2 regions of the Luteolibacter yonseiensis genome follow, and region 1 is predicted to be linked to the other one. Evidence: riboswitches for the same ligand, from Rfam matches in the RefSeq annotation. Region 1 holds a riboswitch; the other holds the start of a gene.
The links. Region 1 has a riboswitch for cobalamin ahead of JIN84_RS13570 (PEP-CTERM sorting domain-containing protein). Riboswitches for the same ligand answer to the same signal wherever they lie in the genome.
Positions count from the first base shown of each region.

Region 2: another riboswitch for cobalamin. It lies ahead of JIN84_RS03860 (TonB-dependent receptor plug domain-containing protein); the one in region 1 lies ahead of JIN84_RS13570 (PEP-CTERM sorting domain-containing protein).

Region 1 is NZ_JAENIK010000011.1:877,355-893,488, forward strand. It holds gene sucB (dihydrolipoyllysine-residue succinyltransferase) at 1-508, shown strand, start outside; gene JIN84_RS13555 (HupE/UreJ family protein) at 673-1,293, opposite strand; gene JIN84_RS13560 (HupE/UreJ family protein) at 1,495-2,106, shown strand; gene JIN84_RS13565 (M90 metallopeptidase family protein) at 2,124-2,840, shown strand; cobalamin riboswitch at 2,886-3,076, shown strand; gene JIN84_RS13570 (PEP-CTERM sorting domain-containing protein) at 3,227-4,273, shown strand; gene JIN84_RS13575 (PEP-CTERM sorting domain-containing protein) at 4,294-5,271, shown strand; gene JIN84_RS13580 (hypothetical protein) at 5,292-6,590, shown strand; gene JIN84_RS13585 (prepilin-type N-terminal cleavage/methylation domain-containing protein) at 6,587-7,384, shown strand; gene JIN84_RS13590 (hypothetical protein) at 7,404-7,847, opposite strand; gene JIN84_RS13595 (HupE/UreJ family protein) at 7,867-9,009, opposite strand; gene secG (preprotein translocase subunit SecG) at 9,161-9,697, shown strand; gene JIN84_RS23430 (rhomboid family intramembrane serine protease) at 9,713-10,993, shown strand; gene JIN84_RS13610 (DUF7133 domain-containing protein) at 11,128-15,600, shown strand; gene JIN84_RS13615 (lamin tail domain-containing protein) at 15,603-16,134, opposite strand, start outside.
Region 2 is NZ_JAENIK010000004.1:523,936-540,069, forward strand. It holds gene JIN84_RS03805 (LPS-assembly protein LptD) at 1-1,105, shown strand, start outside; gene JIN84_RS03810 (NAD(P)H-dependent oxidoreductase) at 1,116-1,760, shown strand; gene JIN84_RS03815 (hypothetical protein) at 1,976-3,430, shown strand; gene JIN84_RS03820 (hypothetical protein) at 3,455-4,837, shown strand; gene JIN84_RS03825 (sensor histidine kinase) at 4,870-6,393, shown strand; gene JIN84_RS03830 (response regulator transcription factor) at 6,390-7,061, shown strand; gene JIN84_RS03835 (hypothetical protein) at 7,101-7,547, opposite strand; gene JIN84_RS03840 (M16 family metallopeptidase) at 7,595-10,105, shown strand; gene JIN84_RS03845 (DUF5069 domain-containing protein) at 10,083-10,520, opposite strand; gene JIN84_RS03850 (SH3 domain-containing protein) at 10,542-11,186, opposite strand; gene JIN84_RS03855 (aspartate 1-decarboxylase) at 11,251-11,598, opposite strand; cobalamin riboswitch at 11,779-11,927, shown strand; gene JIN84_RS03860 (TonB-dependent receptor plug domain-containing protein) at 11,961-13,751, shown strand; gene JIN84_RS03865 (dienelactone hydrolase family protein) at 13,846-14,586, opposite strand; gene JIN84_RS03870 (hypothetical protein) at 14,655-15,974, opposite strand; gene JIN84_RS03875 (S46 family peptidase) at 16,040-16,134, opposite strand, start outside.

The DNA of each region.
Region 1 (16,134 bases):
CTTCGTGAAAGCCGTGGCCCAGGCCCTCAAGGACATCCCGTCCGTCAACGGCCGCATTGATGGCACGGACATCGTTGAAAACCACTTTTACGACATCGGCGTCGCCATCGGCACCGACAAGGGGCTCATTGTCCCGGTCCTGCGGGATGCGGACAAGAAATCCTTCGCCCAGATCGAAAAGGACATCCTCGACTACGCGAAAAAAGCCAAGGACGGCAAGATCACCATCGAGGATCTCACCGGCGGCGTCTTCACCATTTCCAATGGCGGGACCTACGGCTCGCTTCTCAGCACGCCGATCCTCAACCCTCCGCAAAGCGGCATCCTCGGCATGCACACCATCCAGCAGCGCCCCGTCGCTCTGAACGGCCAGGTCGTCATCCGCCCGATGATGTATCTCGCCCTCAGCTACGACCACCGCCTCGTGGATGGCAAGGAGGCCGTCACCTTCCTCATCCGCATCAAGGAGTGTCTGGAAAGCCCGACACGGTTGTTGCTGGAGATGTGAGCCGGAGAATGTAGGGACAGGCGGGAATGCCTGTCCTTTCTTCCGGCCTGGCAGGGGCAAATGCCAAAATGACGGCTTGGGTAGGTCATCCCCGTTGGAGAAAACCCTCTAAGTGTGCTTTCGTGCCTTTGGTGAGCCTGTCGTCGCAATGGGTGACGTTGCCATCACTTCCGCAGTGAGAACGCGAGCACCATCAGGGAAATGGCGATGATCCATGAGCCGAGGATGCGGACGCCGACCTTGGCCCATTGCTTGTCCGCGCCGTTCGACGCACAGATCGCGATGTAAAAAACGATCGCGTTCATTGCCAGCCAGGTGCCGATCAGGGTTTTGAGGATGGTTCCTGTGTCGCCGGTCTCCACTGCCGAATCGATTCCTATCCCGATGGCGGTCAAGGTACAGAGAAATTCCGGGACGAAGCGCGGCAGCCTTTTTTCCAGGGCGACAAGTATCGCGACGCACAGGGAGAGGGCGATGAGGACGGGTTGGTTGATTTCCCTGATCGTCCCGGTGAACGTGAACAACAGCGCGGCGGCGGAAGCCGGAGCGAACACCCGCAGGCGTTTGCCGAGATCGAGCGGCGTCTGCTGGCCAAGCAGCAGCCCCAGTCCCAGCAAGAGGAGTACATGCGCCGGTGTCATCACGGGGTGCAGCGCGCCGTTGCCGATTTCCCCCGCTCCCTCCACCGCCATGTGGGCGCTCGCCATGGGGGTGGAGAGGGCTGCCAGCGCGGCCGCGATTCCACAGGAAACCGAACGATGAGAACGCCGCGGGTAGGTTGTCATTCCGCAGGGATTTGCCCGCCATGTCCGGCCGGGGTCAAGCGCGATGTGGGCCGTCGTGGATTCATCTTCAATGTCGCTTCTGGTGGAAATGCGGAGCCGCGCTTTCTCCAGCGGACCGGATGGACCGCCAGGGGAACGAAGTTCCGGGGAGCACCGTTTCGTTGACATGGATGCGATGAGCCGCCACGTATCTTCTCAAAGATGACCATTCTCCATAAGACCAAGCCTCGGGCCGCAACCTTGCTGGCGTTCGCATTGATACTGCTTGTCCTGCCTTCGACCGCCGGCGCCCATACGGCGACGGGAGCGGCGGGCGGATTTTTCAGTGGTTTCCAACACCCCCTGACAGGACTGGATCACATCGTCGCCATGGTCGCGGTGGGACTGTGGGGAGCCTTCCTCGGCGGCCGGGCGATGTGGATGCTGCCGGTGATTTTTCCTGTGGTGATGGCAATGGGCGGGGCGATGGGGGTGCTGGCCCTGCCACTGCCGGGTGTGGAAACGGGCATCGCGCTCTCCGGTGTCGTTCTCGGAGCCATGGTCGCGCTCGCGGCCAGGCCTCCGCTGTGGGTGTCGGCGGTGCTCGTCGGGATCTTTGCGATTTTTCACGGGTATGCCCACGGCACGGAACTGCCCGAGGCGGCGGATGCGATGACCTTCGCCGTTGGTTTCGTGATTTCCACCGGTCTCCTCCATTTGGCCGGGATCGCCTTCGGCCTGCTGGTGAAGTGGCCATGGGGGCGGATCGCGGTGCGGTCGGGCGGAGTGGCGGTTGCTCTGGTCGGTTTCGGGTTTCTGGTCGGGTGGCTGTGAACGTGAAAAAGGTCCGCATGCGGTTTACCCTGATTTTTCTGGCGACGGGCCTGCTGTGGTTTGCCGGTGAAAAACCGGATCTCCTGACGGCCCACGAGACACGGATCATCGAAGGATGGAGCGTGCGGGTGGATGAGCGCCTGTTGAAAGGAGAATCAATGACGGTAGGCGAACGCGCTTTGAAGCTGCTTGATGCCAGGCTCGTCGCCATCGCCACGGTTGTGCCGGAGCCCGCCCTGGCGAAGCTGCGGGCGGTGACCATCGAGCTCGATCTCGATTGTGGTTCGCTCGCAGCGATGCAGTATCACCCTGGCGCGGGATGGCTGAAGGAGAACGGCTACCCTGCTGCGCTTGTGAAATGCGTGCATATCCCCCGGGCGGACAGGTTTCTCTCTCCCTTTGAAAACCACCGGATGCCATGGGCCGTGTTGCACGAACTGGCGCATGCGTATCACGATCAGGTGCTGGGCTTTGATGATCCACGGATCACCGCCGCCTGGGAGAAATTCCGTGACAGTGGCAGATACAAGTCCGTCATGACCACCACCGGGCAAAGGCGTGAGCACTACGGCCTCACCAACCAAAAAGAGTTTTTCGCCGAGATGACGGAGAGCTATTTCGGCTCGAATGACTTCCATCCCTTCGTCGCCGGTGACCTGAAAGAAGCCGAGCCCGGAATTTTTTCACTGATGGCGGAGATATGGGGAGCGTTGCCTGCCAACGATCCACGGTGAAATCCACGGGAAGCTTTCCATATCTATCCAGAATTCTGCTTGCGGTTGGTCCGGCAAGAAGAGACGTTCCCGCCGACCAATCACGAAAGCGTCATGGAATCCGGTGAGAACCCGGAACTGTCGCGCAGCGGTATCCAGATACGAGTCCCCACAAAGCCAATCGTTCCGATGGACGGTGAAGGCGGGGACAAGGCCAGGCTGGGAGTCCGAATACTTGCGCTTTCGTAGCTCGTCACCCGCCAACCGGCCTGCCGGGGAAGCAAATCAGTGGTCCTCCGCGAAAGAGGATCGACGGGAGAAGGACGCGTGATCCCACGCTGCCCTCTCTTTGTGCACATCGACAACACACATAAGAGAAACCAACAATGTTCCACCGCGCATTTTATATGCCCGCGGTGTCTGGCACCACCGTGTCCGGCATCCGGCCTGATCTGACAGAATCCTATAACAATCCCTTTTCCGGGATTTTCCATAAGATAAGGAAATCCTCGTTCGGAATCGTGATGCTCCTTTCGACCGGCCCGGCGATGGCCGGTTCCTATACCAGCTACAATGGCGGCAGCGGCATCGACACGCCGATCGCGGTGTCCGGAATCACGAAATGGGCCACCACCATCGCCGACTACTCGCCCGCTCCCGGACTGGGACCGAACTTCAGGAATCCCGCGTCCGGCGGTGCGTTTTCACTGGGTGATCTCTACAGCACGACCACACCGCCGACGGCGGGCACGGAACCGAACGCCTTCCATGCGGGCAGCGGCGCCGCAAATTTCCATCCTTACGGTGGTGATGTGAATGATACCACCGACACCTATGGATTCATCGGCATCGATGCGCCCGGATCGGTGACATTTTACTATGAAACGGGAATCTATAACGGAGCGGGGGCGGACCTCGCGGTCCGGGAGAATGGATTCGCCTCAGGGCCCGCACCGGGATTTTTCGCGGAGCTCGCCTTTGTCGAGGTGTCGAGCAACGGCACCGACTTCGCGCGGTTCCCGTCGATCTCGCTGAACACCACGCGGGTGTCCACCGCCGGGACTTTCCAGATGTATGACATGACGAACGTTTACAATCTCGCGGGCAAGCATGCGTCAAACCTCGCGACACCCTTCGATCTTGAGGAACTCGCCACCCACAGCCTTGTGCTCGGAGGAACGGTGAACCTGGCGAACATCAAATACGTGAGGCTTGTCGATGTGGTGGGGAATCCGGAATCCTCCGGAACCGCCGGAGCGCTGGATTCCCTGGGGAACCGGATACTCGACAACTGGACAACCTACGATTCGGGCGGGTTCGACATTTCGATCGTCGGCGGGCTTCCGCAGGCGGTGGGTGTTCTTCACGCGGTGCCGGAACCTTCCACGGCTCTGCTGCTGTGCTCCGCGATCCTTCCGCTGATGCTCCGTGCGCGCCGCGATCGCAAGGCATGATGCCCGAATCAACCACAACCATGAAACATCCATCAAACACGGGCATCATCTCGCTTGCGATCTCCCTGGTGATCGCGTCATCCGCCGCCGCCGCGCTGAGTTTCAGTCCGGGATATTCGGCGACATCCTACCATGTCCATGGCAACGGCGACGGGATCATCAGTTATGACTGGGGATCGGATGGGGCGCTCTATTATGCGACCGCGGATTCCTCGTTCTTATCCAGCGGGGTCTATCGCCACGACGGCACATCCACCACCACCATCCAGAACGCCAGCGGCAACTTCGCGGGTGGAAGCGTGGTTGCGATCGGTTCGTCCGTCTATTTCAACGACAGCACGTTCTCGAACACGCAGAACATTTATCGCTACTCCATCGGCGCGGGAACGACGACCACCGCTGCGTTGACGAATTACTCCCTGGGATCATACGACGGTCACCTTTATTCCACGGGCGGGGATTTCTCCGGGACGCGGCTGACTTATTATGTCGACGGTCTCACAGGAGGAACCATCGATCTGGGCGGGGTTGCGGGCGCGTCCGGACCGCTCACCTTCGATGCGGCCGGGAATCTGTACTACGCTCCGGGCTACGGCGACCTGGCCATCTACCGCTGGGATGCGGCGGAAGTGACGGCGGCGATTTCAGGAAACGGCTCGCCCTCCCTGTCCGCCAGCGGACACCTGTGGATCGACTACAGCACGGCGTTCGCGACGGCCGGCGGCGCGACCTCCATGCTCACGGATGCGGAGGGAAATCTGCTCGTCACCCTCACGAATTTCACCGATCCCTCGGCATTGGTGAAATTTTCGGCCGATGGCAGCGGGAATTATGAAACGATCCTCACCTCCCTCGACAGGTTGGGCGAACTGCGCGCGCACGACGGACAGCTTTACCTGTCGAGCGGGAACAGCGTCATGGCCATCATTCCCGAACCATCGACGTTGCTGCTCGGCATGTTCGCATGGGGCGGTTTCTTCATCCGCCGCCGGAGATAAGCCTCTACCCGCCATTCCTGATGAATCTCCGGACCCATCCCGTGGTGTGTTTCGCCGCCATGCTGACCATTCCCACCGTTCAAGCCGGGCCTTATTCCGCCGGGCTGGATGATCGTGCGAATTCCTACGACGCTCCGGTCCCGGGTTTCGTGGGACCGCACGGGGTGGGGAAGGCGCGGATCGATGATGGGACGGGACAATTCCAGAATCCGAACAATCGGGTGAATCCGTTGTTTTTCGCATGGGCGTCCAACTGCTCTTCCTACGAAAGATCGGACACCGATGCGGGATTCAATGAACCGGAGTATGCGCTCGGACCCGTGACGGGCGACAACTTCGATGTGGTTTCCCTCGGTGATCTGACTGCCGCGCAGATCACGACGGGAAATCCGGCGGGCCGCATCACGCTGAAATTCACCAAGCCGATCCGGAATCTTTCCGGCGCTGATTTTGTGATTTTTGAAAATGGATTCATTTCCGGTTTCAATACCGGTGGCTCGGGATCGGGGGGAGTTTATGCCGAGCTCGCCTATGTCGAGGTCTCCGCGGATGGGGTGAATTTCGTGCGCTTCAATCCCGTATCGCTCACTCCCTCGGCGGTTGGTGCGTACGGCACCATCAATCCCACCAATGTTTACAATCTGGCCGGCAAGCATGTGAATGCCTACGGCGATTGCTGGGGCACGCCCTTTGACATCGGGCAGACGGGTTTGAGTGAGATCTCCCATATCCGGCTGGTGGATGTGCCGGGCTCCGGCGCTTACAAGGATGGCGGGAACCGGTCGATCTTCGATTCCTGGCGGACCTTCGGCTCCGGAGGCTTCGATCTGGAAGCGGTGGGATCCATCTCCACTCCCATGACTTTCGGCCAGTGGCCGTTGCTTGCGGAGCTTCCGGCGAACATGAGGACGACAACCGCCGATCCCGACAACGATGGCATCCCTAATCTCATGGAATATGCCTTCGGGCTGCTGCCGTGGGAAAAAAATCCGAAAGGCACGGGCTGGCGTTGTCAAACAATCACGGTTGGAGCGGAGTCGTTTTACGAATTCACCACTCTTCGTGACGAACGTTGCATGGATCTCGTGCGGGATCTCCAGGTATCAAGCGATCTGAAGATCTGGACGACGCTCGCCCGGAGCACGGCAGGTGGGGTGTTTCTACCTCAGAATGGATTCACTCCCTTGATCTCGGACCAGCGGGTGGGGGATCTGGCGAGTGTGGGAGTCATGCGGGAGGATCGCATCCGCGATACAAGGCCGGTGTCTGAATCGGCAAAAAGGTTTTACCGGCTTTCCATCACACGACCCACGCCATGAAAAGCATCCGCAGAAAGTCCGGAGGCTTCACCCTGGTGGAAATCCTGGTGACGCTCTCGGTTGTCGTGGTTCTCGGCCTCATCGTTTACAAGGGAGGCCGTTCGTTGGTCGATACCGCGCGGATCACACAGAGCATGGCGAATCTGAGATCCCTTGCCGTTGCCAATGCCGGGTATCAGGCCGACAACGGCGTCTTTTGTCCTGCGGACGACCAATACAACATGAGGCGCTGGCATGGGGCGAGGAAGTCCGGCAGCGGCAAGTTCGATCCGGCTGAGGGGTTTCTCGCTCCCTATCTGGGCAAGAGCCGCGCGGTCGGGATCTGCCCGTTGTTCAAGAATATCGTGGGGGACGAGCAGAGCTTCGAGTCCGGGACGGGAGGGTATGGATACAACGCGGTCTATATCGGCGGGCGCCCCGGTTCGAATTTCGACCGCTCCACGAAGCTTAGGATATCGGAACGGATCGCGAATGTTTCCAGTCCGGACAGGACGGTGATGTTCACGACCACGGCCTACGCCCGCGAGTCCGGGCTTCAGGAATATCCCTATTGCGAACCTCCGTTCTGGGATTACGGCGGTGGCCCCTCGGGAGACAAACCCAGCCCCACCGTGAATTTCCGGGCGAATGGGAAAGCGCTCGTCGCATGGTGCGACGGCCACGTGACCGCGGAATCCAACAACAAGGACCCGACTCATGGGCTCAACCCCCACCAGGGCGACAGTCATGAATTCGACCTCGGTTGGTTCGGCCCGGAGGAAAACAACGGGTATTGGAATCCCAGACGTCCGTAGCTTTCCGCAGCCCGTTGTCTCACAGGCATTCGATTTTGAAGAGCCAGCACAAGAATGGTCCCAAAACGAGGACACGCTTTCCCGTGTTTGTCGCAACTTCGATCCGATACGTGCCCGAGCCTTCGACATCAGGCGGAGAGCCGCCCGGCGTCGCAACCGGATGCCATGAACGCCCTGCGACCGAGCGTTTCAATACCACCAGTCCCGCGAAAAGGATGGTGACATCCAAAGCGGGGCCGCTGGAGTGCAGGGCCAGCCTTGTGAAGAAGCATGCCGATAGCAGGACCGCCGATACGGCAGCGTGGGCAACGACCGCCAAATCGGTGACAGCAGCCAGCCAAGGATGATCGGGCCACGTTGTGCCGGCGAGGGCCGATGCGACAACCAACAGGGCGAAAAAAAACATCAGTGGCCCGGCAATGCGCCAAAAGGGTGGTCGGAAATCCCTGTCGATCGCTTCCATGGTTTTTTTTCAATCGTTTTCAAAACAGCGGCGAGCCCGGAAAAAACACCCGTTGAATGAACCACGCGCTTCCCATGAGGGCGATCACGGCCGAGCCGATGATCCGCACCTGCAGCAGGTATTTTTTCAGAGGCCGGATGAGAATGAAAGCGACCGCCAGAATGGCGATCTGGGCCAGCTCCACTCCTAGGTTGAAGCCCAGCAACGGTCCGACCAACCCGCTTCCGGAGATTCCCTTGAGCTTTTCCGCGAGGATGCCCGCATAGCTGAGCCCGTGGAGCAGGCCGAAGCAGAAGACGAAAATGAGCCGTTGCTTTCCGAGCTGGCGCTTCAGCAGCAGGTTTTCGACACCTATCCAAGCGATGCTCAGCGCGACGAGATGCTCGATCCACACTTCCGGGAAACGAACGAATCCGAAGATCGACAGCGCGAGTGTGATCGAGTGGGCGAGGGTGAACAACAGCGATTGCCGTACCAGCGGTTTCCACTGCGGGGCCAGTAGGAACAGGCCCAGGATGAACAGCACGTGGTCCCACCATATCACGTGCCGGAATCCGGATTCCAGGAATCCGCCCGCTACCGGTTTCTCAATGGGCGCGGCGGCACCCGATGACTCCTGTTTGAGCAGCATCAGGCTGCTACCGGGAAGCGTGCTGATGATCTGGGGATTTTCGGATTCCTCCGTTTCCTCGATCAGGATGATCAGCTCCGTCTCCTGCTCCCCGGCCCAGTGGATGCGCAGTTCTCCCGCGCCGGGGAGGGGATCGATCAGCAGCCGTGTGGTGAGGAGCGCGATGTCGCCCGCCTCCTCGGGCAGTTCGAACGGCTGCTTTTCAAAATCCGGGAACTCGATCCTCCAGGCGACGTCTTTCCCGGCGAAGGTGAAGCGCAGCAGTTTGCGCAGCGTGTTTTCCGTCTCCTTGCGGATGCGGGCCAGTTCCTCCGGCGGTGATTTCATGACAGCCTCCCGGCTCAGGGGCAGGCCATCGGGGATCACCCGCGTTTCCGGCAGCATGTAGGCGATGTCCATTTCCCCCAACAGCCGCCATTCGTGATCGAGTTTCAAAAACTCCAGTTCCACCGACGCCACCTGATGGGCCCGGACCGAAGGCAGGAGGCTGGCAAGGAAGAGCAGGCAGGCGAAAAGTCGGGCGAATCTCATGCGTGGGAAAACTTGTGGCGAGATGTAGGGCGGAGGTCCGGATTTGACCACCACGAACCAAGGATGTCTTGTTACGCGGTTTTTTTCAGGTGAAATTTCCGGAAACTCGCCGCTTTACAAGGCCGGGAGTGCCCCCCATAGTCCCGCGCCCATGACTTTTCTTGCGATCAACTGGCTCAATATTAGCATCGATCTCCTGCTGGTGATCTTCGTGATCGTCTGCTTGCTGATGACCTTGGTCATCCTCATGCAGCGTCCGAAACAGGAAGGTCTCGGTGCCGCGTTCGGCGGTGGCGTGACGGACCAGGTGTTCGGTGCCCGCACGACGAACGTCCTGCAGCGCGGCACGGTGTATCTGGGATCGCTCTTCTTCATTCTCAGTCTGGTGCTTGCGGTCTTGATCGGTCAGAAAAACAAGACCATCAGCACCGTCACGGCCGCGGACACCGCACCGAAGACCGTGGAAGTGAAGCCTGCGGAGCCTGCCGCTCCGAAGTCGCTGGAGGCGGAGCTTCCTCCTGCCGACCCTGCTCCGGTTGAAACCCCGGCTCCTGCGGAGGTGCCTGCCGATGCCTCGGTTCCCGCTCCGGAATCCGCACCTGCCGCTCCTGAACAAGTCGTCCCACCTGCCGAACCGGCACCTGCGGACGCGACGGTCGCTCCGGAAGACAAACCGAAGGAGCAGTAACGCTCTTTCACCAGCGTGAACGAAGCCCATTTGGAAAATGCCGATGCTCCGGTGTGGGCTCGCGAGGATGCGTTTCCAGAGGCTCCCGCCGGTTGGGGCTGGGTTGATGTCAAATCACGGGTTTCGTGCGATTCGCTGGAAGCGCTGACCGAGGCGATCCGTGATGATCACGATGGCAGTCTGGCGCTGGTCTGGACACCGGACCATCCGCGGATGATGTTGGCGGAAGAACTCAAGGGCATGGGCGACGCATTGCGCACCGCCCGGTCCCGCTGGGTGAGGGAGGATATGGATGACGCGGGTTACAAGCTGCGCTGGTTTGGCACTGCCTTGGTCGGGTTCAGCCTTTATTCCTTTTACGGAGGCTTCCAATACGCCGGACGGCTTGCGGCCCAGTCGGGCGTGGTTCCGGACATGGGTTCCAAGCTGGCATTCGCCACACGCGCCATGCTTGGTTCCACGTCGTCCGGACTCGCCTTGCTGATGTTCGTGATCTTCGCGTTCATTCCGTGGTATCAGGCCCGCAAGCGTTCCAAACAACTTGGCCGCTGGACCGAAAAAGGCATCGCCGATGCCGCTCCCACGATCCGTTTCGAAACATGGCTGGCGTGGCAGAAGGCGCCGCTTACCAAGGTGTTCCTGATTCTCATCTCGCTGGTCGCTTTGGCACAGATCCTCGTGCAGTTCAAAAGCGATGGCATCGGCACTTTCATGCACTTCGGTGGCACGGCCGCCGCAGGGCTTCAGAAACAGACCTATCTGGAAGGGGATTGGTGGCGGCTGTTCACCGCACCATTCCTCCACGGAAACATCGTCCATTTCCTGATGAATGCCGCGGGCCTGTTGTACCTGGGAAAACGTCTGGAAGTCTTCGCCCGCTGGCCCCACCTGCCTCTGGTTTTCCTGTTCAGCGCCTGCATCGGTGGCGAGGCATCCGCCCGGTTTGTGGATGCTCCCTCCGTAGGTGCTTCGGGCGGACTGATGGGCTGGCTTGGTTTCCTGATGGTTTTCGAAACACTTCACAAGCAACTCGTTCCGCTGCGTGCGAGACGGAGGTTGGCGGCCGGTGTCTTGCTGACGGCGCTCATCGGAGTCATCGGTTACCGCTACATCGACAATGCCGCGCATGCGGGAGGCCTTCTCGCGGGCATGATCTATGGTGTCATCGTGTTTCCTTCCACCGCCTCGGCGCGCCGCCCGCGTTCCACCGTGACGGACCGCATCGCGGGTGGTGCCGCGATGGTCGTGCTTGTCGCATCCGCCCTACTCGCCGCCGCGAGAGTCCTCGCCGGCTGAACCCTGTGGCATCGGCTGAAAACCCGGTGGGTTTCCGCAACCCCGTCGTCCGCTTTACGGTTGGCATTCCGGGATCACGCACCGATAGTGGCCCGCATCGTTCCCGCCCGCATCAGAACCTTTTCCCAAAATCCATGTTCCGCACGACCTGCGCCCTGTTGGCCCTGACCGCATCCCTTCCGGCCGCCACCCGGATTTTCCAGACCTTCGAAGGGGATGGTTTCGACACTTGGAAAACCGAGGGAGCGGCGTTCGGCCTGGCTCCTGTCGCTGGAAAAACGGACGACATGGAAAAGCCGTTCACCGCCTACTCGAACGACAGTTTCGCCTCCTCCACCCATGGCGGCACCTCCGAGAAGGGCGCATTGGTTTCTCCGGAGTTCACCATCGCGGAACCCTACATCACCTTCCTCATCGCCGGTGGAAACTCCGCCGGAAAAACCGCAGCGCAGCTCGTCATCGACGGCAAGGTGGTGCGGGAATCCGTCGGAAAACAGAACCTGCGTTTCACGTCCGCCCTGTGGGATGTCACCGAGCTCAAGGGAAGCAAGGCTGTCATCCGTCTGGTGGACGATGACGACGACGCGGGCTGGGGATTCATCGCCATCGACCAGATCGTCCTGACCGACTATCCCAACTACAAGTTTCCTCCCACGACCCGCGAGGGCAAGGCGTTCGTAGAAGGCCTTGAGGCCACCGATGTCGTCGCCGGGGCGAACATCCCGATCGGCAGCACGCTGAAGGTGGAAGCCACTTACAAGGACCAGCAGGTCACATCGCCCACGGCGCTCACGTTCGATGACCAGGGCCGTATCTACCTTTCGGAAACGCACCGGTTCCGCGAAGGGATCGAGGACGACCGGGACAATCTCTATTGGTATCTCGACGACCTCGCCGCGAAAAAGACCAGCGACCGCCGCGCGCTTCACGAGAAGTGGAAGGAAAAACTTCCCATCGAAAAACTAACGAAAAAAACCGAGATCGTCCGCCGCCTTGCGGATACGGACGGGGATGGGAAGATCGACGAGTCCAAGGTCTTCGCCGATGGTTTCAATGACGTGTTGGATGGCACCGCCGCAGGGGTTTTCTATTACGAAGGCAGCCTTTATTTCGCCTGCATCCCGAAAATCTATCAACTCCGCGACACGGATGGCGATGGAAAGGCGGACGCGCGTGATGTCGTGGCGGATGGCTTCGGCGTACGGGTTTCCCTGTCGGGTCATGACCTGAACGGGTTCACCCTCGGTGGGGACGGCCGCATTTACGGCACCGTGGGCGACCGCGGGATGAGCCTGCTCACCAAGGAGGGCAAGGCCTATGACTATCCGAACGAGGGCGCCGCGTTCCGCTTCGAGCCGGATGGCACGGGTTTCGAATTGTTCCACACCGGACTGCGGAATCCCAAGGAGATCGCCTTCGACGCTCTGGGGAATGCCTTCAGCGTGGATAACAACTCCGACCAGGGGGATGCCGCGCGTGTGGTCTATCTGGTGGAGGGCGGGGATTCCGGCTGGCAGATGGAGCATCAGGCGATGCACACGTTCCACCGCCAGATCGGTCTGAAGGACCACCCTCCGAGCCGTTGGATGGATGAGAAAATGTGGGAGCTCCAGAATCCGTCGCAACCGGCCTATATTCTTCCGCCAAGCGCCCATCTGACCTCCGGGCCCTCGGGCCTCACCGCGAATCCGGGTGCCGGATTCCTGGAGGGGGAGGCGGGACGTTTCCTCATTGCCGACTACCGGGGAGGAAGCGCGAACTCCGGCATCTGGTCCTTCGAGATGAAACCGAAGGGCGCGGGCATGGAAATGACCGACTCGCGCCAGTTCCTGTGGGGAGTGGCCGCCACCGATGTGGAGTATTCCTGGGACGGCAAGGTTTACATCAGTGACTTCATCACCGGATGGGCGTCTCATGAGGACGGACGCCTGCTTTCCCTGGATGCCGGCGAAAACACATGGCTGGCAGCGGATGCCGCCGGTGCGGCGAAGATCATGAAGGAAGGCTTCGAGCAACGCAGTTCCGCGGTGCTGGCGAATCTCCTGAAGCATCCGGACGCCCGCATCCGCCTGCGGGCTCATCTCGCGCTGACCCGCAAGCCGGACGGTGTCACGCGCCTCGTCGAAGCGGCGGACTCCTCGAATTTCATGGTCCGCATCCACGCCATCCAAGGGCTGGGTGTCATTTCACGCCGCGGGGCGGCCTTGCTGCCGAAGAGCGAATTCGCCACCATTCCGGACGCGAAAAATGGTAAAACCGCGGACGATAAGCTGACCGCGCTCCTCGCTGACAAGAATGCGGAGATCCGCGCCCAGGCGTTGCGCGCGCTTGCGGATTCAAAATCCGATCCGAACGGCATTCCTCTGGGACCCCTGCTCGGGGATGAATCGCCGCGGGTCCGCTTCTTCGCCGCGATGCTGGCCGGAAAGCGCAAGATGATCGGCTACTACGGACCGATCTGCGATCTGCTGGCGGAAAATGACAACCGAGATGTCTACCTTCGCCATGCCTGTATTTTCGCGCTCCAGCAACTGGCCACGAAGCCCACCCTTCTCGTCGGACTGGCCGAACACGAGTCCGCAGCCGTCCGGCTTGCGGCGGTGGTCGCGCTGCGCCGCATCAAGAGTCCCTTGATCTCCAACTTCATCAGTGACGCGGATCCGAAAGTCGCGGATGAGGCCATCCGCGCGATCTGTGATCTGGACATGGTTTCCATCCGTCCCGAAGTGGCCGGGTTGCTGGACAATCCCGCCTCCCGTCAATGGACGCCGTTCATGTTGCGCCGTCTTGTCCACAACTCCTACCGGCTGGGAACTCCGGAAGATGCCGTCCGGGTGCTCAAGGTCGCGGCGGATGCGTCGATGCCACAAATCGTCCGGCTGGAAGCCTTGCGGCTGTTGGAAATCTGGACCGATCCATTTCCCGTTGACCAGCTGACGGGCCATTGGAATCCATTGGAAAAACGCGAACTTTCCACCATCCAGCCCGCCCTGCTGGAAGCCTTGCCGGGCCTTCTGAAACAAGACGGTCCGGTGCTCACCGCCGCTCTCGGACTGGTGAAGCATTATAAACTCGAGGTCCCCGGACTTGATGACAACGCCCTGCGCGGGTTGATCAAAAACGGAAAACTGCCTGCCGAAGCCCGGGCCGTCGCGCTGGATCTGCTCATCCGGCACAAGCCCGGGAACCTTGATGGTTTTCTGACGGAAATCACGGCGGACCCGTCCGATGAGGTGGTTCTCACCGCCCTGGACGCCATGGCGAAACTCTCGCCGGAGAAATCGCTGCCTGCTTTGGAAGCCGCCGCGAATTCCAGCAGCGCCCCACGTGCCCAGAAAACATGGAACATACTCGCAGGTGTCCCGGGTGAGGCCGTGGATGCCATTTTCATCAAGCAGCTCGAAGCCCTGCGTGCCGCGAACGGCATCTCGCCGGCGGCCATCGAACTCACCGCCGCGGCGAAAAAACGCAAGGCCGGGCCGGTGAGGGAAGCGCTCGCCGCCCTTGAGAAATCCCTGGCGGAAAACAGCGACCCCCTTGCCAAGTGGAACAGTTCGCTTGAAGGCGGAGATCCGGAGAACGGCGCGGCCCTCTTCGCCTCGCACCCGGCCAGCGAGTGCAAGCGTTGCCACCGTGCGGAGGAAGGTCACACCACCGGTGGCGAAACCGCCCCGAACCTGGTCGGTATCGCGAACCGCCACAAGGACCGCCGTTATTTCCTCGAGTCCATGATCAACCCTGCGGCGGTCATCGCTCCGGGCTTTGGCGCGGTGCTGGTGGATTTCAAGAACGGCGCGAGCCTGACAGGCAATCTCATCGCGGACACACCGGAGCATCTCGACATCGATGCGGCGGGAAAAGCCGTTCGGATCAACCGCGCCGACATCGCCACCGTCACCACTCCCGCCTCGCCGATGCCTCCGATGGGCGGCTTGCTGAAGCCGGAGGAACTGCGCGACGTCATCGCCTGGCTCGCCAGCCTCGACAAGGGTGGTGAGCTGCCGAAACCGGCGGCTCCGGTCCCGCTGGATCCGGCCTCATTGCTCGTTCCTGCTTCTGCCGACAAAAGCACCTCCGCTGTCGATCCCGTCCTGATGAAACTCGGCCAGCAGCAGTTCATGGTCTGCGGTGCCTGCCATGGCCAGAGTGGCGAAGGCACCGCCGCCGGTCCGCCGCTGGCAGGTTCCGAGTGGGTGACTGGACCGGAGGAAAACCTCATCCGCATCCAGCTACGCGGCTTGCACGGACCGATCAAGGTGAAGGGTCAGGAATACAATTTCCCCGCAGGCATGGCCGCTCTCGCTTACCAGACCGACGAGCAGATCGCAGCCGTGCTCACCTATGTGAGAAACTCTTTTGGCAACTCCGCTCCGGTGGTGAATGCTTCCGCGGTGACCGCACTCAGGGGTGAGGTCGGCAAGCCACCGCTGGTGGCGGCGGACCTGGTGGCTCCTTCTGTTCCACAGGACGCATCCCCTACCACCTCCAAGGAGGTGTCCGGAAAATATGACAATCTTTCCAAGGAAGGTTTTCCAGGCAAATGGATCTTCGCGGCCGCCGCGGTGATCGGGTTGGCGGGACTCGGGTTGTTCCTGAAGAAGAAATGATATCAGGGTGTCGCCAGTTCCACCTCCAGCCGGATGAACAGTTTGGAACCTTCATCCTGCCCGCCGCCGGGTGCGGGTAGCGGGATGCCGAGCCAGCCATTCTCCAACGGTGGAATGGTGCTCGTTTGTGAATCGAACAACACGGTTGGCCATGTGGTCAGATCGTTCGTTCCTTTGACACGCCAGATGAGGTCGGGCTTCGTCGCATCATAGCGGAAGCGGAAATCATGGTTTCCGCCGTTTTTCAGCAACTCCGGCAGCAGCCCGGCCACCGGATCATACGGTCCGACCCCCAGAGCGTAACGGATCAGGTTTTCCACGCCATCACCCGAGGGATTCGCCTGGGGTCCGGAAATGTTGTCATCCGCGAGGTCCGCCGGATTGGGGAACGAGGCGATCCGCCAGTTCGCATAGCGTTCCGGAAGCTCCCTGCCTTCGACCGTCAGGTTGTCGAAGCGGTTGTTGCCCGCCGTGCCGCCGCCGGCTTGCTGGAAGGTGACGCGCACGGCGAAGGCGGGATTGTTGTCTGTGTCA
Region 2 (16,134 bases), on a different contig from region 1:
GCTGTTGAACCTCACCGCCGGCGACCCGGCGACCAAGCCATTGCTCCGGCAGCTCAGCGGCTTCGACCGCCAGCTTGCGGAAAGGATCCTCGCGCTGCCCGTGGGTGATCCGCGTCGCGAGGCGATCCGCACACAATTGCTGGACGCCAGCTACACGAGATTCAACACCTACCAGGAACTCTCGATGCCGGTCACCCTGGGAGGATTTTTCAACATCACACCCGAGGCCGGTCTCGGCTACACACGCTACGGCGCGGTGGACGGCCCCGTCGACAGTTCCGACAAAACACTGCTCCACTTCGGAACCGAGACATCGGTGAAGTTTTCCAAGGACCTTGGTGATTTCCGTAATCCACAGTGGGGGCTGGACGGACTCCAACACATCTTCCAACCCTATTCCCTCTGGTCGGTCGTCTCCACCGATGACTTCGATCTGGAGGATCCGCAGGTGGACCGCCTGACGCCGACGACCCGCCCGCGCCCGCTGGACCCGACCCGCTTCACCGCGGTCGATCAGCTGCAAAGCTGGAATGTCGTCCGGTTCGGAAGCCGCAACCGCCTGCTTACCCAGCGGGACCAGCAGAGCTTCGAGTGGTTGTTCCTGAATACCTACATCGACGCCTTCATCAACGATCCCGAAGGAAAGAGAAACTACTCGAACCTCTACAACGACGTGCGCTGGGAGCCCCTGCCATGGATGGGCGTAGACTTCGAAACACAATTCCCCGTCGTCAGCGGCGGGTCCGGTTTCAACGAATTTTCCAGCCGCCTGCGCTTCATGCCGACAGAGGGCTTCGAGTTCTCCCTCGGTTACCGCTATCTGAACGGACACCCTGTGATGGTGGATTCGGACCGCTTCGACGTTCAGACCTACACCCGCCTGAACGAAAACTGGGGGATCGGCACCCGCCACATCCTGGAACTCGACGACAGCACGCTGGAACTCCAGCAATACACCATCCACCGGGACCTCGGCAACTGGGTCGCGGGCATGGGGGTGACACACCGGGACAACCGGCTTGAGGAGGAATATGGCGTGATTTTCAGCCTGACCCTCAAGGATTTCCCCGACGTCTCCTTGCCATTGGAGCTCGATACGGACTAACCTGCGGCACATGAGCCTTTCCACCGACCAACTCATCTCATCACTCAACTGGCGCTACGCCACCAAGAGCTTCGACGCCACCCGGAAGATCCCAGCGGAAACGTGGGACGCCATCGAGGAATCGCTCGTGCTCACGCCATCCTCCTTCGGACTCCAACCGTGGAGATTCCTCATCATCCAGGACCCCGGCGTGCGGGCGAACCTCCGGCCCGAGTCCTGGAACCAATCCCAGGTCACGGACGCATCCCACCTCGTCGTTTTCACCGCGCGCACCGATCTCGATGCGAACGACATCGATGTCTGGATCGAGCGCATGGCCGAGCAGCAGGGCGGCACGGCGGAAGGCCTCGCTCCGCTCAAGGGGATGATCCAGGGCTTCGCCCAAACGATGACCCATGAAGCGCGCCACGCATGGAACGTGCGCCAGCTTTACATCGCCCTCGGCCAGCTCATGTCGAACGCGGCGTTGCTCGGCATCGACGCCTGCCCGATGGAAGGCATCAGCACCGCCGGCTACGACAAGATCCTCGGGCTGGAAGGCAGCGGCTACACCACCATCGTCGCCTGCGCCCTGGGCTACCGCTCGGCCGAGGACAAATACGCAAGCATCCCGAAGGCTCGCTTCAAGCGCGGGCAGGTGGTGAGGCATATCTGAGGTCCGGAGCGCGGCGGGACACGGCGCCTTCCGGGACTTCCTGATGTATCCTCGTCGTGACGGGTCATGCGATGGCCCGGCTCATCCCGGGCCGGGGCGACGCTTCTCTCCCTCTTTTGCAGAATTTTTGCACAACATTCATCGTGGTTTGGCGCGGGGCTTTGTAAAACCGGCTTCCATCAGGCCCGGAGCAGACATCCCGCTCCGCCACGATCATGAAAATCCCATCCACCATTGCCGCGCTGTCGGCATTCGCGTTTTGTTGTCACGCCGGAGAACCGAATCCTTTTGTGAAAAGGGATTCGGAAAAATCCCCCGCTCCGCCCAGCGGAGATTCGTTCGTCAGCCTTGTCGAACACATCCTCGTGCCTGCCGACCAGCTCGATGCCTGGTTGGACAAGAACCCTCTCGCAGGAGACGCCTCCGCCCTCCGCAGGCAGGCCCAGGCTTGGGTCGCGGAGAAAACCGCACGGCTCGACCATACGGCGCTCTCGACAGGGATCGCAGGCCGTGAGTTTTCCAACGAATCCAATTTGGAGCGGATCTATGCCACCGAATATGAGCCTGCCGATCCCGGCGAGTGGTCGCCGCCGACCGCATTTGATACAAGAAATCTCGGCTACGTTTCCGGTGGCAGTGCCGGAATCGAAGATGGAGCGATGGTCCTTCGGGCGCAAACGGGCTGGGTTGAAATGTTGTTGCCCCATCACGCATGGAACCCCCTCGCGGAACAGACCCGCCAACCGGACGATGTTTTCATCCCTCGTTTCCGCAGCATCCAGGTTTCACGGCAGCGCGAAGATGCCGCCGGAAACCGGGCGGAGCCGGACCCTTTCATCGAGCCCAAGGAAAGGGCGGAATTCCCCCCCGGCTCGGACCAGCTCCGCTTCGATCCCGGTAAAACCTACCTTGTTTCGCGGGAGGACAATGAGTCCCAAGAGCCCAAAGTGAGCCCTCATCCTGACACAACCGTCAAACCCTCTCCCAAAGATCCACACCACCTCGTCCGGCTGATTTTTTTCAGGGGAAACATCCTCCCTCCGGCAGAATCAACCAAAGATGAATCCTTGGAAATCAATCACCTTTCCCTCAAGCTCGTCCGGGTGCCCCACCTCGCTTTTTCAAATTGGGTCCAGGAAAACGACCTGCTCGAAACCCAGGAGCACGCATGGTCCGCCGTAGCGGACTGGGAAAAAAACGGCTCCGCCGAAACCACCGTCAGTCTAACCACCGCGAATCACGCTGGCTCCAAGTGTGTTTTGGACAGCCATGTGGAAGTGATTTACCCGACGGAATATATGCCTGGCAAATTGGTGCCCGCCACTGACGGAAAGCCTGCGCAGAGAGAATACAGCCTGGCCTGTGCCTTCGACACCAGAAACTGTGGAACAGAGTTCTCCGCTGTAATCAGCCCTGATCCGAAAGGGGCTATTTGTAAATTCGAAGTCAGCCAGGTCACCGATTGCGGCAGATCCGTGCATCACCGGATTTTCCGCGATGGCGAGTGGAAGACGGACATGACGATGCCCATCTTCGCTGTCAACCGTTGGAACTCCGAAGCGCGTGTCAAACGTGGCGCATGGCTGCTCGTCGGCAGCGGCACGGGCGTCGATGATCGGCGGAAACCCGACCCGGAACATGTGATCCTCGCATTCATCAAACTCGACTGATCCGGAACCTTGCCCGTTACGATCATGAAAATCTTACGCATCATCGCCGCCCTGTTGGCATTCACTTCCGCCAGCCACGCCGACGATCCGGAGTCGGAAGTTGCCAAATCCTCCGGCCCGCCCGGCGGAGAGCAGTTCGTCAGCCTTATCGAGCACATCCTTGTTCCCGCGGATCAACTCGACACATGGATGAAAAAAAATCCACTTTCCGAAGACGCCTCCAGCCTCCGCAAACAGGCGCGGGTTTGGATCAAAGAGAAAACCGCCCGGCTGGACCACACCGCGCTCTCAACCGGCATCGCAGGCCGGGAATTTTCCAATTCATCCATCTGGGAACAAATCTACGCCACCGAATACATCCCGCCCAAGCCCGGCGAATGGCCTATACCCACCGCATTCCAGTCCAGAAACCTGGGTTACAGCCAGAATGGCGGCGCGGAAGTCGAGGACGGGAAAATGATCCTCAGATCCAAGATGGACTGGTACGAGATGATACTGCCACAACAAGCATGGGACCCTCTCACGGAACGAACCCGCCAGCCTGACGATGTTTTCCTTCCGCGATTTCGCGGCTCCCGCTACGCACGGCCGGTGGTGGATGCCGCCGGAAATCCGTTATCTTCAGAGAAGAAATTCCCCATCGGCGCGGACCAGCTCCGGTTCGCCCCCGGAAAAACCTATCTCGTCTCACGGGAAGCGAATGACCACACCGAACCTCCGCCCGGAGAGCCGCACCACCTCGTCCGGCTGATTTTCTTCCAAGGAAACATCCTGCGGCGGACGGAGCCATCCGAGGATGATTCCGTGGCAATCAATCACCTATCGATTAAAATCATCCGACTGCCGCACTCCGTTTTCTCCGCATGGATCCAGGAAAATGATCTGTTCAGAATCCCGGATCTTGCCTGGGCGGCCGCCATGGGTTGGCAAAACCAGGGGACCACGGAAACCATCGGGAGCCTCACCACCGCGACCCACTCCGGCTCGAAGGGAATCGCAGGCGCTGTTGACGAGGTGAGCTACCCCACCGAATGGGAGCCAGGCAGATTGACACCCGCCACCGGTGGAAAACCCGCACAACTGGAATTCAGCGAGCCGACCGCCTTCGACACCCGTAATGTGGGAACTTCCACCGAAGTCGAAATTTTGCCTGACGCGGGAGGTGCCATCGTCCAGTTCGAGATCAAACGGGTCACCGAAAGTGGCAAATCCGTCCATCAACGGATTTTCCGCGACGGCCAGTGGAAGACGGACATGACCATGCCCATCTTCGCCACGAACCACTGGAGCTCCCAGCTTCGCGTCAAACGCGGCGAATGGTTGCTCGTCGGCAGTGGGGCCGCCACCGATGGGAAAGGCAGGCTGGATCCCCAACACTCGGTGCTCGCATTCATCAAACTCGACTAACCGCGATCCATCGCTTCACATCAGACCCACTCATGCGACAAGCGACACCACCGTGGATCGGAACCTTGTTGGTTTCCACGCTTGCCGCCGCGCTCGTCGCAGGCACGGGTTTCGTCCTTTCCCGCCGGATCGAACGCGTGGCGGAAAAGCCTCCGGGAAATCGTGTGGATGACGCGTTCCGCGAGACCGCGCGCCGCATCGACGCACTCGACGGCATGTGGCAATCCGCGCTGGAGGCGGAAGCCAGGCGTTTGCTGGAAACGAATACCCGCGAGGTGGAATCCACCGTCGTCGGCGTGGTGCAATGTTCCTGGTTGAACCCGGGATTTTCCGACCCCTCGCGCGCCCACCGCCTCATGGATGGGAGCGAACCTCGCATCCGGCCCATTCTCGACCGGTTCGCAAAGGGTGAACCGGGGGAATGGATTTTCTCCGCGAATGAAGTCATCAACGGTTCCGGTTGGATCGAAACTCCGGGCCACCCCCTCTCGTGGCGGCAGGGAAATGGCAGGACCTCCGTCATCCTGCAGCTCGATCCACAGGAGGCGGTCGGGATCGTGCGAAGCGATCTGGCCAGACAAGTGAACGTGAATCTCCCGAACGACGAACCCGGCACGCTCACCTGGACCGATCCAGGTGGGGACGTATTCCTCTCCACAGGCAAACCCGCTCCCGGCGCGACACCTGACGAAATCCTCCGCCATGTCTCGCGTTTCGGGGATTGGACGCTGCGACGGCATTATCCGGTCAAAGTCGTGACGAGTTACAGGCCGCCGGTCCTCGCCGGATCATTCACGCTGGCCGCACTCCTGCTCGCAGGTGGTGCTGCGGTCATTTCATGGCAACGCAAGGCCACGCGCCTCGCGGAGCAGCGCGTCAGCTTCGTGAATCGTGTGTCGCACGAACTCCGCACACCGCTTACGAATCTCCTGCTCAATACCGACCTCGCGCTGGACAGCCTCACTGGAGACCATGAGGGAATCCGCCGCAGGCTCGGACTCATCCGTGAGGAAACCGCACGCCTCTCCCGGATCGTGGACAATGTGCAAACCTTCGCCCGTGGGGAGCGAGGGAAGCATGAGATCCACACCGCTCCGTGTGATGTGGAAAAACTCGCCAACGGCCTGTGGGAAAATTTCGCCCCGCTCTTCGCCCGCAAGTCGATCCATTGCGGGTTCGATTTCCAGCTCTCCCGCAAGGTCACGGTGGATCAGGACGCACTTTCGCAGATCCTCTCGAACCTGCTCTCGAATGTGGAAAAATACGCGGGCGAATCCGCGAAAGCCCGGGTCGCCATTTCCGAAGAGGCGGGCCATCTCGTCGTGGAGGTCGAGGACGACGGACCCGGCATTCCGGCGGATGCGAGGACCCGGATTTTCCTACCGTTCGAACGGGCGGGATCGCGTGTGAACGAAGGTGCGACGGGAACCGGTCTCGGGCTGTCGATCAGCCGTGATCTCGCACGGCAGATGGGCGGGCGGCTGGAGTTGCTCTGCACTTCCCAAGGCGCGAAATTCCGCCTCGTGCTGCCACTTGGGGAAAGGAGCGGCGCATGACCATCCTGATCGCGGAGGACGACCCGGTGACGCGCGAGGCGGTGAAGGAGTTGCTGGAAGCTGACGGCCACCACGTCATCGCCGCGAAAAACGGTCTGGAAGCCATCGCCACGTGGAAATCCCAACGGCCGGACATCGTCCTGCTCGACATCATGATGCCCGGCGCGAGTGGATACGAGGTTTGCCGCGCCATCCGGAGCGGCGACCGGCGCACACCCGTCGTTTTCCTTTCCGCGAAATCCGAGGAAGTGGATGTGGTGCTCGGCCTGGAACTCGGTGCAGACGATTTCCTGCGAAAACCCTTCGGCAAGCACGAGCTGCTCGCCCGCGTCCGTGCGGTCCTCCGGCGTCTTGAAGAACCTGCCGCGGGCGAAATGATGGCGTTCGGACCATGGCGGATCCATCCGAAGCGTCTTGTCGCGGAAAAGGATGGGATCCGCATCGAGCTGACCGTGCGTGAGGTGAAGGTCATCCAGATTCTCACCCGCCGCCGCGGCGAGGTCGTCAGCCGCGATGAGCTGCTCAACGCCTGCTGGGGACTCGAATATTACCCCGAGTCCCGAACGCTGGATCAACATATCCTCAATCTCCGGAAAAAGATCGAAGACGATCCATCGCGCCCGGTGCTGATCGAGACCGTCCGCGGCGCGGGTTATCGGTTTCCGTGAAAGAGCGGGGTGCGGGAGGCAAGCGACCTCCGCGACCACCTACCTCTTCGGCGGAGGTTTGATCCCGATGATCTTCCAGACGTCGTCCATGACACGCATCGCGATTTGCTGGGAAATGGCGTTGTCTTTCCTCGGTCCTTCCACGCCGATGTTCATCGAGGGGACCTTGCCTCCCGGGGAATCCATTTCGCCGGCGCGGACGAAGAGCCGTTTTTTCAGTTCGGCGGTGGCGGCATCCGTATTGGCGAGCTTCCATTTCGCGGCGAGATCAAGGTCCTGGCTCACCTGGTTGAGGATCTCCGGGGTGGCGATTTTGGCCTTCAGTTCCTTGGCGAATTTTTCCCGTTGCTCCAAGGGCAGCTCGTGGTTCATTGGGATGGGAACCCATATGGGGGATGGCAGGTTCTGCTTGTAACTCCAATAAGCGTATCCACCGCCGACCAAGAGAAACATCGCCAAGACGCCCGTTACGATCCAACGTTGCATGACAGGCTGTTATAGGCCATCCACCCGCGCATCCAAGCCAGAACTTCATGGAATATCCCGCCACCGCCGCCACCGTCGAGACCCTGCCAAACGGACTGACCCTCATCCTCGATCCGGATCCCACCGCCCCCGTCGTCAGCACCCAGATCTGGGTGGCCACCGGCAGCATGCACGAGGGCAAACACCTGGGCGCCGGTATCTCCCATTTTCTGGAGCACATGGTTTTCAAGGGCACCCGTGACTATGACGCGGACACGCTGGCTGACACGGTGCAGGCGGCGGGCGGACACTGGAACGCTTATACAAGCTTCGATCGGACGGTGTATTATATCGACGGACCATCTGATTCGTTGCCGACCTTCGTGAAGACGCTCGTCAATCTCGTGTTTTTCCCGAACCTGCCCGAGAGCGAGTTCGAGAAGGAAAAGGACGTGATCCGCCGCGAGATCGACATGGGACTGGATGATCCTGACAACGCGGCTTCGCGTCTGCTGTTTTCCACGGTTTTCACGCTCGATCCACGACGCCATCCGGTCATCGGCCACCGGCATCTGTTCGATGCGATCCGCTACGACGATCTCACCGCCTATCACCGTGAACGCTACACACCGGACCGCTGCTTCGCGGTGGTTTCCGGTGACTTCGATGCGGCGGAAGCGCGCAAGATGATCGAGGAACTGACCGCTCCCTGCCTCACGGGCTGCGGGCTTGAACCGCTTGTCAGCAAGGACGCGCCGCAGATCGGGCCGCGTCGCGGGCGCGATACCTTCGCCATCCCGACGAGCCGGATTTCCCTGGCTTGGAAAACGCCCGCGCTGGATCACCCGGATGCTCCCGCCTATGACGTGCTCGCGGGCATCCTCGGACGCGGCCGGGCGTCCCGCCTGCATCGCAGCCTGCGCGAGGAACAGGAACTGGCGTTGGAGATTTCCGCGTTTTCGTGGACCGGACCGGGGCGCGAAGGACTGCTGGCCATTTCCGCGGACGCGGAAACGGCCAAACGTGACGGATTGATCGAAGCGGCCCTCCATGAAGTCGCCTCCGTGGCCGCGAGCGATCTGGACGATGACCTGGCGAAGGCGAAACGCCAGATCGCGGCCAGCCAGTTCCGCAGCCTCACCACCGCGTCCGGCCGGGCGTCCGACCTCGCGTCGAACTGGCATGAGGCGCGTGATCTGGATTTCACCCGCCGCTACCTCGCCGCGATCCAAGCCGTCACCGCGGATGACATCCGCCGGGTGGCTGCGACTTTGTCCGACGAGCGGCTCAGCCTCACGGTTCTCGATCCCCTTGAAGCCGAGGCTCCCGCCCGCGTGGCGAAAACCGGACGGGTGCGTGAGGAAATCCAGGTTCATACACTGCCAAACGGTCTAACCCTCGCGCTGATCCCGGATCGCCGGGTGCCGCTCGTGCACCTGCAGGCCGCCGTGCGTGGAGGCCTGCCTTCCGAAACGCCCGGGACCAATGGCCTCAACCAGCTCCTCGCCTCCACCCTGCCCAAGGGCACGCGCACCCGCAGCGCTCAGGAAATCGCGGTGACGCTGGAGTCGCTCGGTGCCTCCATTTCCGCGAATACCGGAAACAACGCGTTGCTCATCCAGGCCGCCGGACTCGCGCCGGATTTCGCCACCATCGCGGACGTGTTCGCGGAAGTCATCATCTCGCCTTCCTTGTCGAACGACGCGATCCACCGGGAAAAAGCCAGCCAGCTCGCCAGCCTGGAGGAGGCCCTGCAGGATCCGTTGCACACGGGATTCAGCAGCCTGCGCGAGGCGGTTTTCAACGGCAGCGGCTACGGGTTGGACGCGCTCGGTTCGGTGGAGAGCCTCACCGCGCTGGATCAAGCCGCGTTGAAGGAGCATCATTCGAGGCTTTTCAACGCGTCGAACATCGCGATATCCGTGGCGGGTGATTTCGAACCAGCCTCCACCCTCGCGCTTCTGACGGACCTCTTTTCCACCCTGCCCGCGGGCGATGCGTGGACACCGCCCGCGAGCCATCTGGGCACGGCAGGAAACTCGACCAGGCATCTGCCGAAGAAGCAAGCGGTCATCACCATCGGCTACCCGGGCACCACGGTGAGCGGAACCGATCGCTTCGCCCTCGCGATGATCCAGGAGTATGCATCCGACATGGCCGGCCCGCTTTTCACCCGCATCCGTGAGGAACTCGGCCTCGCTTACCAAGTCGGGGGAACCCAGTTCCTCGGTTACGATACCGGCCTGTTCACCTACTACCTCGCCACCGCACCGGACCAAGCGGAACTCGCCCGGCGCGAGCTGTTGGCCGAGATCGCCAAAATCGCCGCACATGGCATTCCGGAGGAAACGTTCGACCGGGTGCGCTCCACCGTGCTCAGCGGTCTCGCCATCCAGCAGCAGTCACCGGCGGCCGTCGCCCGGCACGTGGTGCTGGACCTGCTGTTCGGGCACCCCGCGGACCAGCACCGCCTGCTGCCCGCCGCCTACAACGCTCTGACCTGCGCACAGGTTCGGGAAGTCGCCATCCGCATTTTTTCGGTGGATGCCACGGTGGTCACGGTCCTGCCGGAGGAGTGAGCTCCGGGCCGCCCTCCTCATCCGCTTCAAGCACCTGGAAGACCGTTTCCAATTTCCGGTCGGCCAGGTGCCGGTAGCTGGTGGAAAGGGCCACCGGCAGACGTTCCGCCATTGGAAAACCCGCCCTGCCCAAATTCACGGCGATCCGGTTCCATTCCTGGATTCGGGATTTTCTCTCCGGGGACGACAGGAACCACTCGCCAATCTCACCGTCTCCGCGTCCACAGACCGCGGGAAGCTCATCGCGGGTAAGGTTGAAGAACGCGATGAACTGCCCGTCGACACCGGACGGGTGGCAGAAGCGGGAGGCGTATTCCTCGGGAAGCTCGTCCACGGCAAGCAGCCGCGCCTTCGCCAGGATGCGCGGCAACCAGACGCAATCGACAAGCCGGTCCGTGGGACGTGGCAGCACCATCTCCGTAAAAAACCGCCTGCCTCACTCCTCGCCGTTAGACGGCAGAGGAACGGAACTTGGCTCGACAGGTGGCGTGGGAGCCACAGGAGGAGTCGTGGGAGCAGGGAATGTTTCACCCGTTCCAGGCGTCACGGGTGGAACCGGGGCGGTGGGAGACGGAGCATCCGGATCGATCACCGTGGGGATGGCCCCTTCCGGTGGCAGCCCGGCCGGATCCAAGGACGGCAGGGCCTCACCCGCAGGAGCTACTCCGGGCAGGGGCGGATAAACCTGAACCTCGCCGGCAGAAGTGGTCGGGGTGGCGGGAAGCGCGTTCGGATCTTCCACCATGACGGAGGGGACGAAACCGATCTCACCGCTGTCCAACTCCACCTTCACGTAGCTACCGCTGTTGGAAATCACCTTCATGGAGGTGCCGCGCTTGAGAAGCTTGTCGGCGTCGGCATCGCCCTTGGGACGGACCTTGAAGAGCGCGGTGTTGTCCATCGCGGCACGGACGAATTGCCCGGCCTTGAAGTTGGCTCCGCTCAGGGCGACCGAATTGTTGATTTTTCCTCCCGGAGGACCGAGTGGGTCGTAACCGTCGGGATTGAGGGGGACCATCGTGGTACCGCAGGAAGCGAGAGCCAGAACAGCGGCGACGGAAAGAACCGGTGTGCACTTCATATAGCCCACAAGCTGGCACGTCCGTGCAAGCCGGTCAACGGCATTTCAACCTGCAGGAAAAAGGCTAGCGGCTCTGGCGCACGATGTTGTTCTTCTCGTCCAGCAGAAGGTTTTGCGAAACGACGGGGGTCTCGGAGAGGGCGAAGCACATGATGGCCACCCGCTCGCCGGCCTTGATGAGGTGGGCCGCGCCGCCATTGATGAGGATGTGCCCGGTGCCGGGTGCGCCCGGAAGCACGTAGGTTTCCAACCGGGCACCGGTGGTGATCGAGGCGACGAGCACTTTTTCCCCAGGCCACAGGTCCGCCGCGGCCATGAGGTCGGTGGGGATTTCGATGCTGCCTTCGTAATCGACGTCCGAGCCGGTGATCATGGCGCGGTGGAGTTTGGACTTCAGGACCTCGCGGAACATGGCGGGAAGGAAATGCCCAAGCGGGTGGCGGTCAAGCGCCAAGCGATCCGACAGGAGCCGGAGGAGGCCGGAATGACGATTTTAATGCCCCTGTCACCAGATATCGCCGCGATTTGCGCCAAAATTTCCACGTTCCCCTTGCACGGATCCGGCTTTCTCCCTAGTCACAGCCCGTCGGTGTAAGGCCGACTCTCTTCAGGAAACCATCCGCCAAGGTAGCGGATCCATGGGGAAGCCGGTGAAATTCCGGCGCGGTAATCGCCACTGTGATTCCGGGACGCGCGAGCGCTCCGGTAAGCCAGATCGCCAGCCTGGGGGGGATTTTTCGAAGGTCTGCGACTTACAGACACAGGAATCCACACATGAAATACCAGAAAACGCCTCTCAGAGGCTCCTACCGGAGTGCCATCGCACTGCTCGCCCTGCTTTCCCACGTCCCCGCCCAGGCGGAGGAGAAAAAACAGGAACTCGAACCGCTCGTCATTTCCGCCCTGCGTATCCCGCGTGACAACGCCACCGTCACCTCCGCCGTGACCGTGCTGGATCCGGTGGAGTTGCAAAACGAGGGACTCTTCCAGCTCCGCGACGCGTTGAACGCATCCCCCGGTGTCATCTCCACCTCCACCGGCGGCCAGACCGGTGCCGTCGGATCGCTCTTCATCCGTGGCACCACGACCGCCTACTCGCAGCTCGTCCTCGACGGCATGCGTTTGAGCGATTCCACCACGCCGCTCGGCAACGTGCTCGGCGCGGGCCGGACCTACGACGTCGGCCGCATCGAAATCCTGCGCGGACCGCAAGGCGCGATCTACGGCGGGGAATCCATCGGCGGGGTGCTCTGGATGGAGACGCCCTACGGATCCGGCGATCCGCATGGCTCGACCACTTTCGAAGCCGGCTCTTTCAATTCCCTCTCCGCCCATGGCATGTTCCAAGGCCGGACCGGTGATGTTTCCTACTACCTCTCCGGCGGCTACGAGGAAACGGACAACGACGGCCCCCGGCAAAGTTTCCACCAGGCCAACACCGCCCTGCGCGTGGAAGGCAAGATCGACTCCGTGTGGACGGTCGGCACCACATTCCGCGCCATCGACTCCTCCTACGACAATTCCGGCAATTCCCAGGACCATCTGGATTCCGCATTGGCCACCATCTACGCCACCGGGAAAATCTCCGACCGCTGGACCTCGCGTTTCCACGCCGGCTACCAGCAGGAATTCTACGACAGTGACTCGTCCTACGGCAACTTCGGCACCGACCTGCGCGCGGGCAGCGTTTCCACCGATCAGGAAATCACTCTCGCGGAAAACCTCCGCCTGCTCGCCGGAGCCTTCTTCCATGAAAGCTCCTACGAAAACACCATCGGCACGGACGAATCCCGCGAACGCTACGGCGTGCACACCGCGCTGGAATGGGACATCATCGAAAACCTCACCGGCACGGCGGCCCTGCGCTGGGAGGACTACGATGCCTACGGCGACGAGCTCACCTGGCGTGTCGGCTCGATCTACAACATCGCCTCCACCGGCACCAGCATCCGTGGCGGTGTCGGCAGCTCGTTCCGTTCTCCATCGTATCTGGACCTCTTCGGTTCCTCCTTCGGCGCGGGCAATCCCGACCTCGAGGCGGAATCGTCCATCGGCTGGGACATCGGCGTGGAGCAGAAGATCGGCGCGAACCACCGCATCGAAGCAACCTGGTTTCACAACCACATCACCGACCAGATCCAGTCGAGCCCGGCACCACCGGTCAACATTTCCGGCGATTCCGACACGGACGGACTCGAACTCGGACTGCGCGGTGATTTCCTCGGGGACACGGTGGGCTACCGCCTCGCCTGGACCTACCTCCACGAAAGCCTGAGCGACCAGCCGCGCAACGCCGCCACCGCTTCCATCGACTGGAAGCCGACGGACAAGTCGCTCGTCGGCATCGGAGCCACCCACCTCGCCTCCCATTCGTGGGGTGGTGATCCCATCGACTCCTACACCGTGGCGCGCCTCTTCGCCTCCTATCAGGTGACGGACAAGGTGAAGCTCCACGCCCGCTTGGAAAACGCCTTCGACGCGGACTACGAGCTCGCCAGCTTCTTCGGTTCCACCATCGAAGGTGCCGGCACCGGTGCCTACGCCGGCATCACGGTGGATTGGTGACAACGGGAGCGCGGAAATCATTCCGCGCGAATTCTTCAAGCACGCCGGAGTCCGCTCCGGCGTGTTTTTTTATTTGAGGCAGCCGGGGTTTGCCTCAGCCGATCTTCTCCGCAAGGAAACGCAGCAGCAGCGACATCGTGACCCTTGCCAAAGCCGGGTTGTAACGGACGCCCTCGTCCCGCAGGAAGGCGTGCGCGGCATTGAACTCATGCCATTCGAAATCCACGCCTCCGTCTTCCAAAGTCTGGCGGATCAACCTCCGCCCTTCAAGGGGCACATGCGGGTCCTGCCTGCCGAACAGGATGAGGAGCGATGCCTCCATCCCGGGCAGCCGCGCCAGCGTATCATCACATTTCCCCAAGCCGAGCGTGCCGGTGTGGATGTCCGTCGGATAAAACGCACCAACGGCGGAAACATGCGGACGCAACCCCGCCCTCACCGCCAGATGACCGCCGAGGCACACACCGAAGCTCGCGATCCTTCCCGTGCAGGATTCATGCTCCCGCAGGAATGCGACGGCCACATCCGTGTCTTCGTCATAAGAGGAAATCTCCTTGGTGATCTTCAGCTCATTGCCCCGTGCGGTGCCTTCCGTATCATAGGCGAGCACCGTGCCTAACGGCTCGAACTCATGATACACTTCCGGCACCGCGACCAGATACCCCTCGCCCGCCAGCGCCGCCGCCGTCCGGCGTATCGGGCCGGTGGCTTGGAAAATCTCCGAGTAGAAAATCACCGCGGGATATCGCTTCCCACCGTCCGGGATGAAGAGATGCACCCGCATTTTCCCACGGGTGGTTTCAAGATCGGCAAAGGATTCCGTGAGCGTGGCCATGGCGGAGTATCGTCATTTTTCCCGAGACCGATCCAGCAAATCATGGCACCAGGCCATCAGGCTGCGGATCACTCCGCTCCGTGCAGGGGCTGTCCCGTGGCGTCGATCATCGTCGCGCTGAGCAACACCACCACTCGGGATCCATCCGGCTGGGTTTCCACGGCCAGCCTCGCTCCACGGTCTCCGGTATATCCGGCACCTGAAACCGTGTGTTTTTCGATCACCGGTTTTTCAAGAGGATTGTCCAATCCCCCGGTGGTATGGGTGAACTGGAAATCGACATCGTGGCCGAAAGCCAACGCGTCACCCTTCATCTGCATCGTGACTCCGATCTGCTGCTTTTCAAATTCCGTTCCCTCGGCATTCGTCGGATAGATCAACTCCCTCACATTCTCTATACTGGCGTCCTGATTGCCCCGGGCTGTGACCTCTGGCAATGTCAGCAGATCCACTCCTTTCTTCTGGGACATCTGCCTCATGAACAACTGGATTTCCGAGTCGGTCATCTGCGAGGTGTCCGGAGCGGCCCAGTCGAGATCGGCCGGGATGTGGAGAACTTTTGTAGTGAACTTGTTCTGGATCGGAACATCATTTTTGAGCGAGTCCTCAAGCGCGGAAATCGCCGCCGCATCCGCTCCGCTCGGTGTCTCCAGTATCAGTTCTCCTGATGGTTTGACAGACAGCCGTGTCGATGGGTCGAGTTCCAATCCGGACGCCTTGAGGATTTCAGCGATGGTCATTCTGACAGGAACCGCTTTCCTCGGGGAGCCTTCACCCTCACCAATCGGAGAATCGGATTCCGATCCAGAAGAGAGGCTGGTCTGTTCACTCAGGCGCGTTGCGAAATCCGGCGGTAAGGAAACGCTGCGTTTCACCTCACCGCGTTCATCCGCAAAAGGCTCGAACCGATACACCGTCTTGTCACGGTTCACCTTCATTCCGGCATAGGTGGCGAGGAACCGGACGGATGAACTGAAGTTTCCCGGAGAGAGCCTGAGTCGCAGTTTTTTCGTGGCTGTGGGCGGCACATCGAAAGTCAAGGGGATGGGCACCTCGCCAGCTTTCGCACATGCGTCCTCATAGGCGGCCATCAGTTTGGCAAGGGCTTCCCGCAGGGTCAGTCCATTGATGTCCACCACGGGCAGATAAAACTCCTTCAGCCGCTCGGGGCCGTGCGTGGAACGGGGCTTACCGGTATCGCGGATGGCAGACTTGGTTTTCAGAACCGCCGCAGTGCCATGGGCGTCTGATGAATCCACCGATCCCGAGTGACGGGACGTATTGCCCTCATCCCGGTGGGACCGTTCGACATCGCCTCCCCGCGTGCCCAGCCACAGGCAGACGCCCACAAGTGCCACACCCGCAACAATGAAAATCCTTTTCTTCACGATCCGCATGCTGGAAATCCGCGACCGGTTGGCAAGCGGATTTCAGCATGCGGAATCCGGCGACCTCATTCCGCATTCAGTTCATCCAGCAGATTCTCCGCGCCATAGACCTTGTCCAACGCTTCCCAGATTCCCGCCGAGTCCACCGATACGGCGCGCG